DNA from 2 places in the Streptomyces sp. NPDC017890 genome. Region 2 is predicted to be linked to the other one. Evidence: riboswitches for the same ligand, from Rfam matches in the RefSeq annotation. Region 2 holds a riboswitch; the other holds the start of a gene.

Region 1 (4,693 bases), on a different contig from region 2:
CCATGTGCGCCAGGGTGCGGGCGATGAGCTCGTCGGGCATGGGCGGCGGGCTCTCCCCCGCCGCACGTTCGTACACGTCGCGGATGGCGCCCAGTACCTCGGTGACGATGGCCTCGATCAGCTCCTCCTTGCCGCTGAAGTAGCGGTAGACGGCCCCCGCCGAGAGGTCCACCTCCTTCAGCACGTCCTGCATCGACGTGGCGTGGAAGCCATTGCGGGCGAAGCAGAGCGCGGCGCCGTCGAGGATCTGCCGACGGCGGGCGTCGAGGTGTTCCTGGGATACGCGGGCCATGGCCCCAACCTAAAACGAACATTCCTTCTTGACAAGGCTGCCGAGCCGCCACACCGTGGAGGCAGAAACAAAAACGAACGATCCTTCTCTCATGAGGAGCACCCATGTCCCGCCCCTTCGTTCCCCACGGCCGCCGTGTGGTCGCCGTCGTCGTCCTGGTTCCCGTGCTGGTGGCGCTGGCACTGTGCGCCTTCGCCTGGCCGGCCGCCCGTACGGCAGCCCGCGATCTGCCGCTCGGCGTTGCGGGGCCACCCACCGCCCTCGCGCAGCTGGAGCAGCGGCTCACCCAGCGCGAGGGCGCCTTCGAGATCCACCGCTACGCCGACGAGGCCGCGGCCCGCGACGCCATCGAGGACCGGACCGTGTACGGCGCGGTGGTCGCCGGCGACCGGGGCGCGAAGCTGCTCACGGCGTCCGCGGCGAGCCCCTCCGTCGCCCAGCTGCTCCAGCAGGCGGTGACCGGGCAGGCCGCTGCCACGGGCACCCCGGTCCAGGTCGTCGACGTGGTACCCGCCCCCGAGGCGGATCCGCGCGGCGCGGCCCTGGGCGCGAGCGTACTGCCGCTCGCACTGGCCGGGATCGCGACCGGCGCCGTGGTGACCCTGCTGGGGCTGCGCGGGGTGCGGGCGGTCGTCGCGGTGGCCGGCGCCGCCGCGTCGACAGGCGCGGTCGCGGCGGCGGTCGCGCACAGCTGGCTCGGGGTGGTCACCGGTGACTGGTGGGCCGTGGCCGGTGTGCTCGGCCTGTCGGCCCTGGCAGTCGGCGCGGGCGTCGCCGGGCTCGGGGCGCTGTTCGGGCGGGCGGGTCTCGGGCTGGGCGCGGCCGTGATCATGCTGCTGGGCAACCCCTTCTCCGGCGCGTCCTCGGCGCCTCAGATGCTGCCCCGACCGGCCGGCGCGATCGGCCAGTGGCTGCCGCCGGGGGCGGGCGGCTCGCTGCTGCGCTCGGTGTCCTTCTTCGACGGTGCCGCGGCCACCGGCCCCGCGCTCACGCTGACGTGCTGGTCCCTGCTGGGTCTGGGCGCGGTCCTGCTCGGCGGCGCGCTGCGACACCGCGCACACGGCGCCTCACCGGCGCCCGACCGGACCCCGGCACCGGCAGCCTCCTGAACCCGGCCGGCCACCACGTCGGGTTCGCGGCAGCCTCCTGAACCCGGCCGGCCACCACGTCGGGTTCGGGCCCCGTGTTCCGCAGCGATGCCGAAACGGTGGCGCTCGCGTGCGCGGGGGCGGCGGCGGTGCCATGGACTCGGGTGAGCGGGCGCGCGGGTGGTGATCCATCAGCTCGTGCTCGCCGACCCGGCGGAGGGGGCAGGCCAGTGAACTCGCGCTACATGTCGGCAGGTTGGTCCGCATCTGTGTTCGCTCGCCGGAGATCCTCATGCGACACACGGGCCGCACCTCCGAGCAGATGACCGCGGACCTCGAGTGCGAAGCGGCCCTCGACCCCCAACAGGCTGCGGAGTGAGGCCTGGTGGGTCGTATCGTGCCCGCCCGAAGGGGCACTCCCCCCGCTCCCGTTCGAGGGGAGCCGCCGATGCTGCCACGGGAACCGCCTCCGCCGCCCGGCCCTGACGCACACCGAAGCGGAGATGACCGGCCGTGACCTGGACGCCGTCGATCTGCTCGGGCGCCTCACAGCCGCGCGGGTCGGCGACACCTGTCACGGTCTGCGGGCCGCGCAGGCGCTGGCCGGCAAGGGCGACGGCCCTGCGCGACACGCCGGCGCCGATCCATCGGCGGGGCGGGACGGAACTGCACGCCGGCACCCTGGTCCGGGCGCCGCCCGTGCTGGGCGGTGAACGGCGGGCGGCACGTGCCGGCCTTCCGCCGCGTTTTGGGAGTTGACGCGTCAGAGGGTGAAACGGACCAAACGGCGTACCCCCTTTCGGCGTAGGAACACCATCGATTTCCGACCGGCCGAAGTTGCGCAACCCTCGTGCTCACGCAGTGGAATGATCCGCTGCGCCGCTGGTCCCAGCGTCGTCACCGCACTCGGTGACGGGTCGAACGCGGAGGCGTCCACCCGAACGGGTGAGTGGTGTGTAACAACACAAAGGGCACGTCCCGTTGGGATTCTCCCTCTGGGCGAGACAAGATCCGTGACTGACGACAAGCCCTCGCCGCAGCGGCGGGGCGGTCCGGGCGGACGCCGAGTCCTGCCGCCGCCCGGACGACCGGTCGACAGGAGTGGATCGGCAGGAGTGGAGGACCCGAGCACGACGGGTCGCCGGAACGGTCATCTCCGCGAGGAGGACGCCGGGCCGAGCAGCCCTTGGGGTGAAGCCGCACTCGTGCGGCCGGGCAACTTCGCCAGCCCGAATCCGACAGGTCATCCTTCACAGGCGGCTGACGAAGGGTTGCGCATGTCTGCGCTCAATCGTGTCCCGTCGCTGATCGCCCGTGCCGGTACGGCCTCGGCCCTCACCCTCGCCGCCATCGGCGGATCTGTCGTGGTCCCCGGTGCCGCCTCCGAGGCGGCCGCGGCGGCTCTTGCGACGAAGGCTCTCAAGATCGCGGCCTCCAAGAAGGGTTCACCCTACAAATGGGGCGCCGTCGGACCACGCAGGTTCGACTGCTCCGGGCTGACCCTGTATTCGTTCAAGAAGGCCGGCAAGAAGCTGCCGCGCACCGCGGCTCAGCAGTACAACAAGACCCGTCACATCTCCGCCAAGAAACGCAAGGCCGGCGACCTGGTCTTCTTCCACTCGGGCAGCAGCGTCTACCACGTCGGCATCTACGCCGGGAAGGGGAAGGTCTGGCACGCCCCGAAGACCGGGGATGTGGTCCGTCTGCAGAAGATCTGGACCAACAGCGTCTGGTACGGCCGGGTCAAGTGACTTCCGCTCCTCGCCCTGAAGGGCGGGGAGTCGGGCCACGGCCGGCCGGCCGTCCCGGTGGGTTCCCGCCGCGACGCGCTGTGCCGGTACGCGTATCCCTCCTGCCCGCGCTCGACAGGCCGAGGCCGCTGGTCCGGCGGTCCCGGCGGCGTCGACCGGCGCGCGGTGCGCCTCTGCGGCGCGCCGAGTACAGTCGGCGCCTCACCGCTGGGGCTCCTGCCGTCCCGAGGCCCGCCCCACGGCCGTGGCCGGCTCGGGGGGCACCGGACTGCCCGGCGGCGTCCAGGGCAGTTCGATGGAGACGGTCTTGCCGCCCTCGCGCGTGGGCCGCACCCTCAGCTTGCCGCCGCACTCCGCCGCCAGCCAGCGGATGATCACCATGCCGCGGCCGTTGTCCTGCTGGACGGCGGCGGGCAGACGCTTGGGAAACCGCGGATGGCTGTCGGTGACGCCGACGCGCAGTCTCGCGTCGCGGTCGAGCACGAGGTCCACCGTGAAGGTGGGTGACTGCCCGAACGTGTGCTGAACCGCGTTGGTCGTCAGCTCGGAGACGATGAGCCGGACGGTTTCGGACACGTCGGTGTCCGCCGGCAGGCCCCACTCCGCCAGCGTGCCGACCACATAGGTACGCGCGGCGGCCACCGAAGCGGGATCGCTCGGCAGAGTGACGGATGCTTCCAGATGGTCTGCCATGGCGACGTCGTCCCTTCCCACGGGACCGCAGCCCGACACGGGGCGGATGGTTCGAGTACGGTCCCGGACTGGTGCTTCGCCGCCAGACTGCCATCACCGGCCCGTGAAGGACGGCGATCCACCAAGATATGCATATATCTGTCGCTCGATGCGGTGAACTCTGCGACGGCAGAGCGTATTCGGACGGCCCATAGGGAGTAAGGGGAGTGGCCCATGCAGCACGGTCCCGTGGTGCGCCGCCGAAAGCTGGGCGCGGAACTGCGCGCCCAGCGGACGTCGGCGGGTATCACCAGCGGCGAGGCGGCCCGGCTGGTGGGCTGGCACCAGTCGAAGGTCAGCCGGATCGAGACCGGGACGAGCGGGGCCAAACCGGCCGACGTGCGGTTGCTGCTGGACGCATACGGCGTCGACGACGACCAGCTGCGGGAGCTGCTGGTGACACTGGCCGGCTCCGACGACGCGGGCGGCCGGAACCACTGGTGGCACGCCTATCGAGGGGTGCTGCCGCCGACCTACCGCGACTTCATCAGCCTGGAGTCCCAGGCGAGCGCGATGCGCACGCTGGAGACCACCGTGGTCCCCGGGCTGCTGCAGACACCGGAGTACGCCCGCGCGGTGACGCGCGCCGCGGTGGACGGGCTGCCGGAGGAGCGGCTGGACACCCTGGTGGAGGTGCGGCTGGCCCGGCAGGACGTACTGCGGGCGCGGCCGCCGCTGGAGCTGAGCGCGGTCCTGGACGAGTCGGTTCTGCGCCGGGAGGTGGGCGGACCCGGGGTAATGGCCCGTCAGCTGGCGCGTCTGGTGGATGCCGCGCGTCTGCCCCATGTCCGGCTCCAGGTCCTGCCGTTCGCCGCCGGGGCTCACATCGG
Region 2 (4,693 bases):
CGTCAACGCGGCCTCCATGCTGGCCGTCCTCGGCCTCGGCGCCCAGGGCGGCGAGGAGATCGTCCTCGCCTCCGACGCCGAGGGCGCGGACGCCGCCCTGGAGCGGCTGGCGAAGCTGGTCTCCGAAGGACTCGAGGAGCTTCCCGAGACCGTCTGAGCCGTCTGAACCGTCTGAACCGACCGTCTGACGGACAGCGGCACCGAAAGGCCCGCCCGGGACCACCGGGCGGGCCTTTTCAATTCCTTTTCCGCTTCGCTCTCGCCCAGGCATCCGGACAGGCACGCCGGTACACAGGCGCGTATTCGGGCAGCAGAAAAACAGCCCCCGAATTACTTCCTCTTTGTATACGGCCCCCGTGTTAAGCCCGCAGGCTCGGCGTGTTTACGGGACGTTGCGATTCCCTCACGCGGCGATTCGCTCACCCGCCTCGTCCGTTCGCCTTCTGAGGCGAATCGCAGCCGGTGTCCCGGCTTCGACCTCTCGGTGTGCAGCGCCATGAGCGCCCGCGCGCGCTCGCTGTCACCCCGGGCCACCGCATCGACGATCGCGCCGTGCTCCGCCCAGTACTCCACGGGTCCGGCCGGCGCTTCCACGATGTACATCCAGGCGATCTTGTGGCGCAGCTGGGTCAGCAACGCCGTCAACGAGGGGCTGCCCGCGGCCTGGGCGAGGGTGTCGTGGAACCAGCCGCCCAGGGAGCGCAGATCCTCGCTGTTGCCCTGCCTGGCGCGCTCCTGACCCAGCCTGACCAGTCCGCGCAGCACCTTGAGGTGGACCTCGGTGCGGCGCCGGGCGGCCCGGGAGGCGCCGAGGGGTTCGAGGAGCGTGCGGGTCTCCAGCAGGTCGGCGGCCTCCTGCTCGGTGGGTTCCGCCACGCACGCGCCCGCGTGCCGCCGGGTCACCACGAAACCTTCGGCCTCCAGCGTGCGCAAGGCCTCACGGACCGGGACGCGGGAGACTCCGTAGCGGCGGGCGAGCAGTTCCTCGGTGAGCCGGCTGCCGCGCCCGTGTACGCCGGCGACGATGTCGTCCCGGATCGCCGTGCACACCGAGTGCGCCGGAATACGCATGCCCGACCTCCGCCTTAATCCCCGTGAAACGTCGACGATTGACGCGTGTGCAGTGACTCTAGGCCAATCGAGCGGATATTCCGACGGCCAGGCGGATTTCATGGGCATCTTTTGGACAGCGACGGCCTCTGGACCGCGTACGGAAATGCGAATGCCCCGGCTCGTGAGCCGGGGCATTCGCATTTCCGTACCGTCCGTCGTCAGACGTTCACGCCGTGGGAGCGGAGATAGGCGACCGGGTCCAGGTCCGAGCCGTACTCGGGGCTCGTACGGGCCTCGAAGTGCAGGTGCGCTCCGGTGACGTTGCCGGTGGCACCGGAGAGGCCGATCTGCTGACCGGGGGCGACCGCCTGGCCGACCGAGACGCCGATGGAGGACAGGTGGCCGTACTGCGTGTACGTGCCGTCGTGCATCTTGATCACGACCTGGTTGCCGTACGCCCCGCCCCAGCCGGCCTCGACGACGGTGCCGACGCCGACCGCGTGCACAGGGGTGCCGCTCGCGGCGTGGAAGTCGATGCCGGTGTGGCTGCCCGAGGACCACAGCGAGCTGCCGGCCTGGTAGGCGGTGGAGACGTAGGAGGCGGTGATCGGCGACACGAAGGTGTTGAGGCGCTTGCGCTCCGCCTCGCGTGCGGCGCGTTCCTTGGCCTCGCGCGCCTCCTCGGCCGCCTCGGCGGCCCGCTCGCGTGCGGCCTCCTGGGCCGCCTCACGGGCGGCGGCGTCCAGCGCGGCACGCTTCTGCGCGGTGGCCTGGGCGTCGATCTCGTCGGCTACGGCGTCCCCGATGGTGACGACCGGGGTGAGTCCGCTCTGCTCCGCCTCGGACTCGGCGGCGAGCGCCGGAGCCGCGAGGGTGCCGACGACGCCGGTGGTGGCGAGGGCCGCGACACCCGCCGCGCGGGCGGTGGTGCGGTGCATCCGGCTGGGACGGCGGTGCTTACCGGTGGCGCGCGTGAACGCCATGTAGAGGCTGGTCCTTTCCTTCCCTCTCGCCTACCGGGTTAGCTGACGGGTTCGGAGCAGGAAGGTCTCCTACGGACCCCCTCGCTGCACGCGCGGGCGTCCGATTCACCCCAGGGACTGCGATGGGTCCCCGGCTCCCCTGGCTCGCGCCGTACGGGGACTCGGCGATGACTGTCCGGTGCCGCGGGTGCGGCGCACTGCCTGACGAACAGCCCGGACGACGCTAAACGTGGTGTCTTCAATCCTCAAACGCAACAGGCTTTTTGTAGCGCACGCCACAGGGCAGACGGTCAGCCACTCCCTCAATTCGGACAAATGGCGGCCCTGGTGACACTGTGGTCACCAGGGCCGCCACGCGCGCGTGCCGCTACTCGGCCGCCACGACGGTCACTTCACCGATGCCCAGGGCCTCGACGGGCTCCTTGATCTGCGCCGCGTCGCCGACGAGGACCGTCACCAGACGGTCCACCGGGAAGGCGTTCACGACCGCCGCCGTGGCCTCCACGGTGCCCGTGGCGGCGAGTTGGCGGTAGAGCGTGGCCTGGTAGTCGTCGGGCAGGTGCTGTTCGACCTGGTCGGCCAGCGTGCCCGCCACGGCCGCCGCCGTCTCGTACTTCAGCGGCGCCACACCGACCAGGTTCTGCACGGCGACGTCGCGCTCGGCGTCGGTGAGCCCGCCCTTCGCGACCTTGCGCAGCACCGTCCACAGGTCCTCCAGTGCGGGACCGGTGTTGGGGGTGTCGACGGAGCCGCTGATGGCCAGCAGGGCGGCCCCCGTGCCGTCGGGCGCCGAACGCAGGACCTGCGCGAACGACCGCACACCGTAGGTGTAGCCCTTCTCCTCGCGCAGGACGCGGTCCAGGCGCGAGGTGAGGGTGCCGCCGAGGCAGTAGGTGCCGAGCACCTGGGCGGGCCACACGCGGTCGTGCCGGTCGGAGCCGGTTCGGCCGATCAGCAGCTGCGTCTGGACGGCTCCGGGGCGGTCCACGATGACGACCCGGCCCCTGTCGTCGGCGGTCACCGGGGGCACGGGACGCGGCTCGGCGGCGGAGCCGGTCCACGCGCCCAGCGTGTCGCCGAGCAGCGCGTCGAGGTCGACGCCGGTGAGGTCGCCGACGACCACCGCGGTGGCCGTGGCGGGTCGGACGTGCTTCTCGTAGAAGGCGCGTACGGCCGCGGAGTCGATGCTCGCGACCGTCTCCTCCGTTCCCTGACGCGGGCGCGACATGCGCGTCCCGGCCGGGAAGAGCTCCTTGTAGAGCTCCTTGGCCGCGCGACGGGCGGGGTTGGCCAGCTCGTGCGGGATCTCGTCGAGCCGGTTGCGGACCAGCCGCTCGACTTCGCTGTCCGCGAACGCGGGCGCCCGGAGGGCGTCGGCGACCAGGCCGAGGGCCTTGGCGAGGCGCGAGACGGGCACTTCCAGGCTCAGCCGGACGCCGGGGTGGTCGGCGTGTGCGTCGAGGGTGGCGCCGCAGCGCTCCAGCTCGGCGGCGAACTCCTCGGCGGAGTGCTTGTCGGTGCCCTCGGAGAAGGCACGCGCCATGATCGTGGCGAGGCCGTCGAGGCCGGCCGGTTCGGTGTCGAGGGGCGCGTCCAGATTGACCTCGACAGCGACGACCTGCTGGCCGGGGCGGTGGCAGCGCAGCACGGTGAGGCCGTTGTCGAGGCTGCCGCGCTCCGGGGCCGGAAACGCCCACGGCTTGGGCTCGCCGGCCTGCGGCTGCGAGTGGAATTCCATGGTGGCGAGCTCGGTCACTTGGCCGCCTCCTCGTTCTCGTCGGTGGCGTTCGTGTCGGCGTCGTCGGCGGGCGCGGTCGGCTCGTAGACGAGCACCGCGCGGTTGTCGGGGCGCAGGCGGGCCTTGGCGACCTCCTGGACCTCCTCGGCCGTCACCTCGAGCACCCGCTGTACGGCGGTGAGGGCGAGCTGCGGGTCGCCGAACAGGACGGCGTACCGGCACAGTTCGTCGGCGCGGCCCGCGACCGTGCCCAGGCGGTCCAGCCACTCGCGCTCCAACTGGGCCTGGGCGCGCTCCATCTCCTCCGGCGTGGGGCCCTCCTCGGCGAACCGGGCGAGCTCCTCGTCGATGGCGGACTCGATGACCGGCACCTCGACGTCACCGGACGTCTTCACGTCCAGCCACCCCAGGGAGGGCGCTCCGGCGAGCCGCAGCAGGCCGAACCCGGCGGCGACGGCCGTGCGGTCGCGGCGTACCAGCCGGTTGTACAGGCGGGAGGACTCGCCTCCGCCGAGGACGGTGAGGGCCACGTCGGCCGCGTCGCACGCGCGCGTGCCGTCCTCCGGCAGGCGGTAGGCCGCCATCAGGGCGCGGGCCGGGACCTCCTCCTCGACGATCTCGCGCAGCTCGCCGCCCATGACGTCGGGCAGCGAGCCGTCCCGGGGGGCCTGCTTGCCGTCGTGCGAGGCGATGGAACCGAAGTACTTCTCGATCCAGGCGAGCGTCTGCTCGGGGTCGATGTCGCCGACGACCGACAGCACGGCGTTGTTCGGCGCGTAGTAGGTGCGGAAGAACGCGCGCGCGTCCTCCAGCGTCGCCGCGTCCAGGTCGGCCATCGAGCCGATCGGCGTGTGGTGGTAGGGGTGGCCCTCCGGGTAGGCGAGGGCGGTCAGCTTCTCGAAGGCCGTGCCGTAGGGCA

The links. Region 2 has a riboswitch for cyclic di-AMP ahead of ACH4F2_RS27225 (M23 family metallopeptidase). Riboswitches for the same ligand answer to the same signal wherever they lie in the genome.
Region 1: it holds a riboswitch for cyclic di-AMP, as region 2 does, so the genes downstream of both, ACH4F2_RS23035 (C40 family peptidase) here and ACH4F2_RS27225 (M23 family metallopeptidase) in region 2, are expected to answer to the same signal.

Annotation. Positions count from the first base shown of each region.
Region 1 is NZ_JBIRHU010000017.1:143,911-148,603, reverse strand. Features, by position in the region: gene ACH4F2_RS23050 (TetR/AcrR family transcriptional regulator) at 1-292, opposite strand, end outside; gene ACH4F2_RS23045 (ABC transporter permease) at 397-1,401, shown strand; gene ACH4F2_RS23040 (ATP-dependent Clp protease proteolytic subunit) at 1,571-1,759, shown strand; cyclic di-AMP (ydaO/yuaA leader) riboswitch at 2,510-2,654, shown strand; gene ACH4F2_RS23035 (C40 family peptidase) at 2,658-3,131, shown strand; gene ACH4F2_RS23030 (ATP-binding protein) at 3,333-3,824, opposite strand; gene ACH4F2_RS23025 (helix-turn-helix domain-containing protein) at 4,038-4,693, shown strand, end outside.
Region 2 is NZ_JBIRHU010000022.1:111,120-115,812, reverse strand. Features, by position in the region: gene ACH4F2_RS27235 (HPr family phosphocarrier protein) at 1-157, shown strand, start outside; gene ACH4F2_RS27230 (GntR family transcriptional regulator) at 331-1,071, opposite strand; gene ACH4F2_RS27225 (M23 family metallopeptidase) at 1,272-2,036, opposite strand; cyclic di-AMP (ydaO/yuaA leader) riboswitch at 2,049-2,213, opposite strand; gene ACH4F2_RS27220 (M16 family metallopeptidase) at 2,404-3,792, opposite strand; gene ACH4F2_RS27215 (M16 family metallopeptidase) at 3,789-4,693, opposite strand, start outside.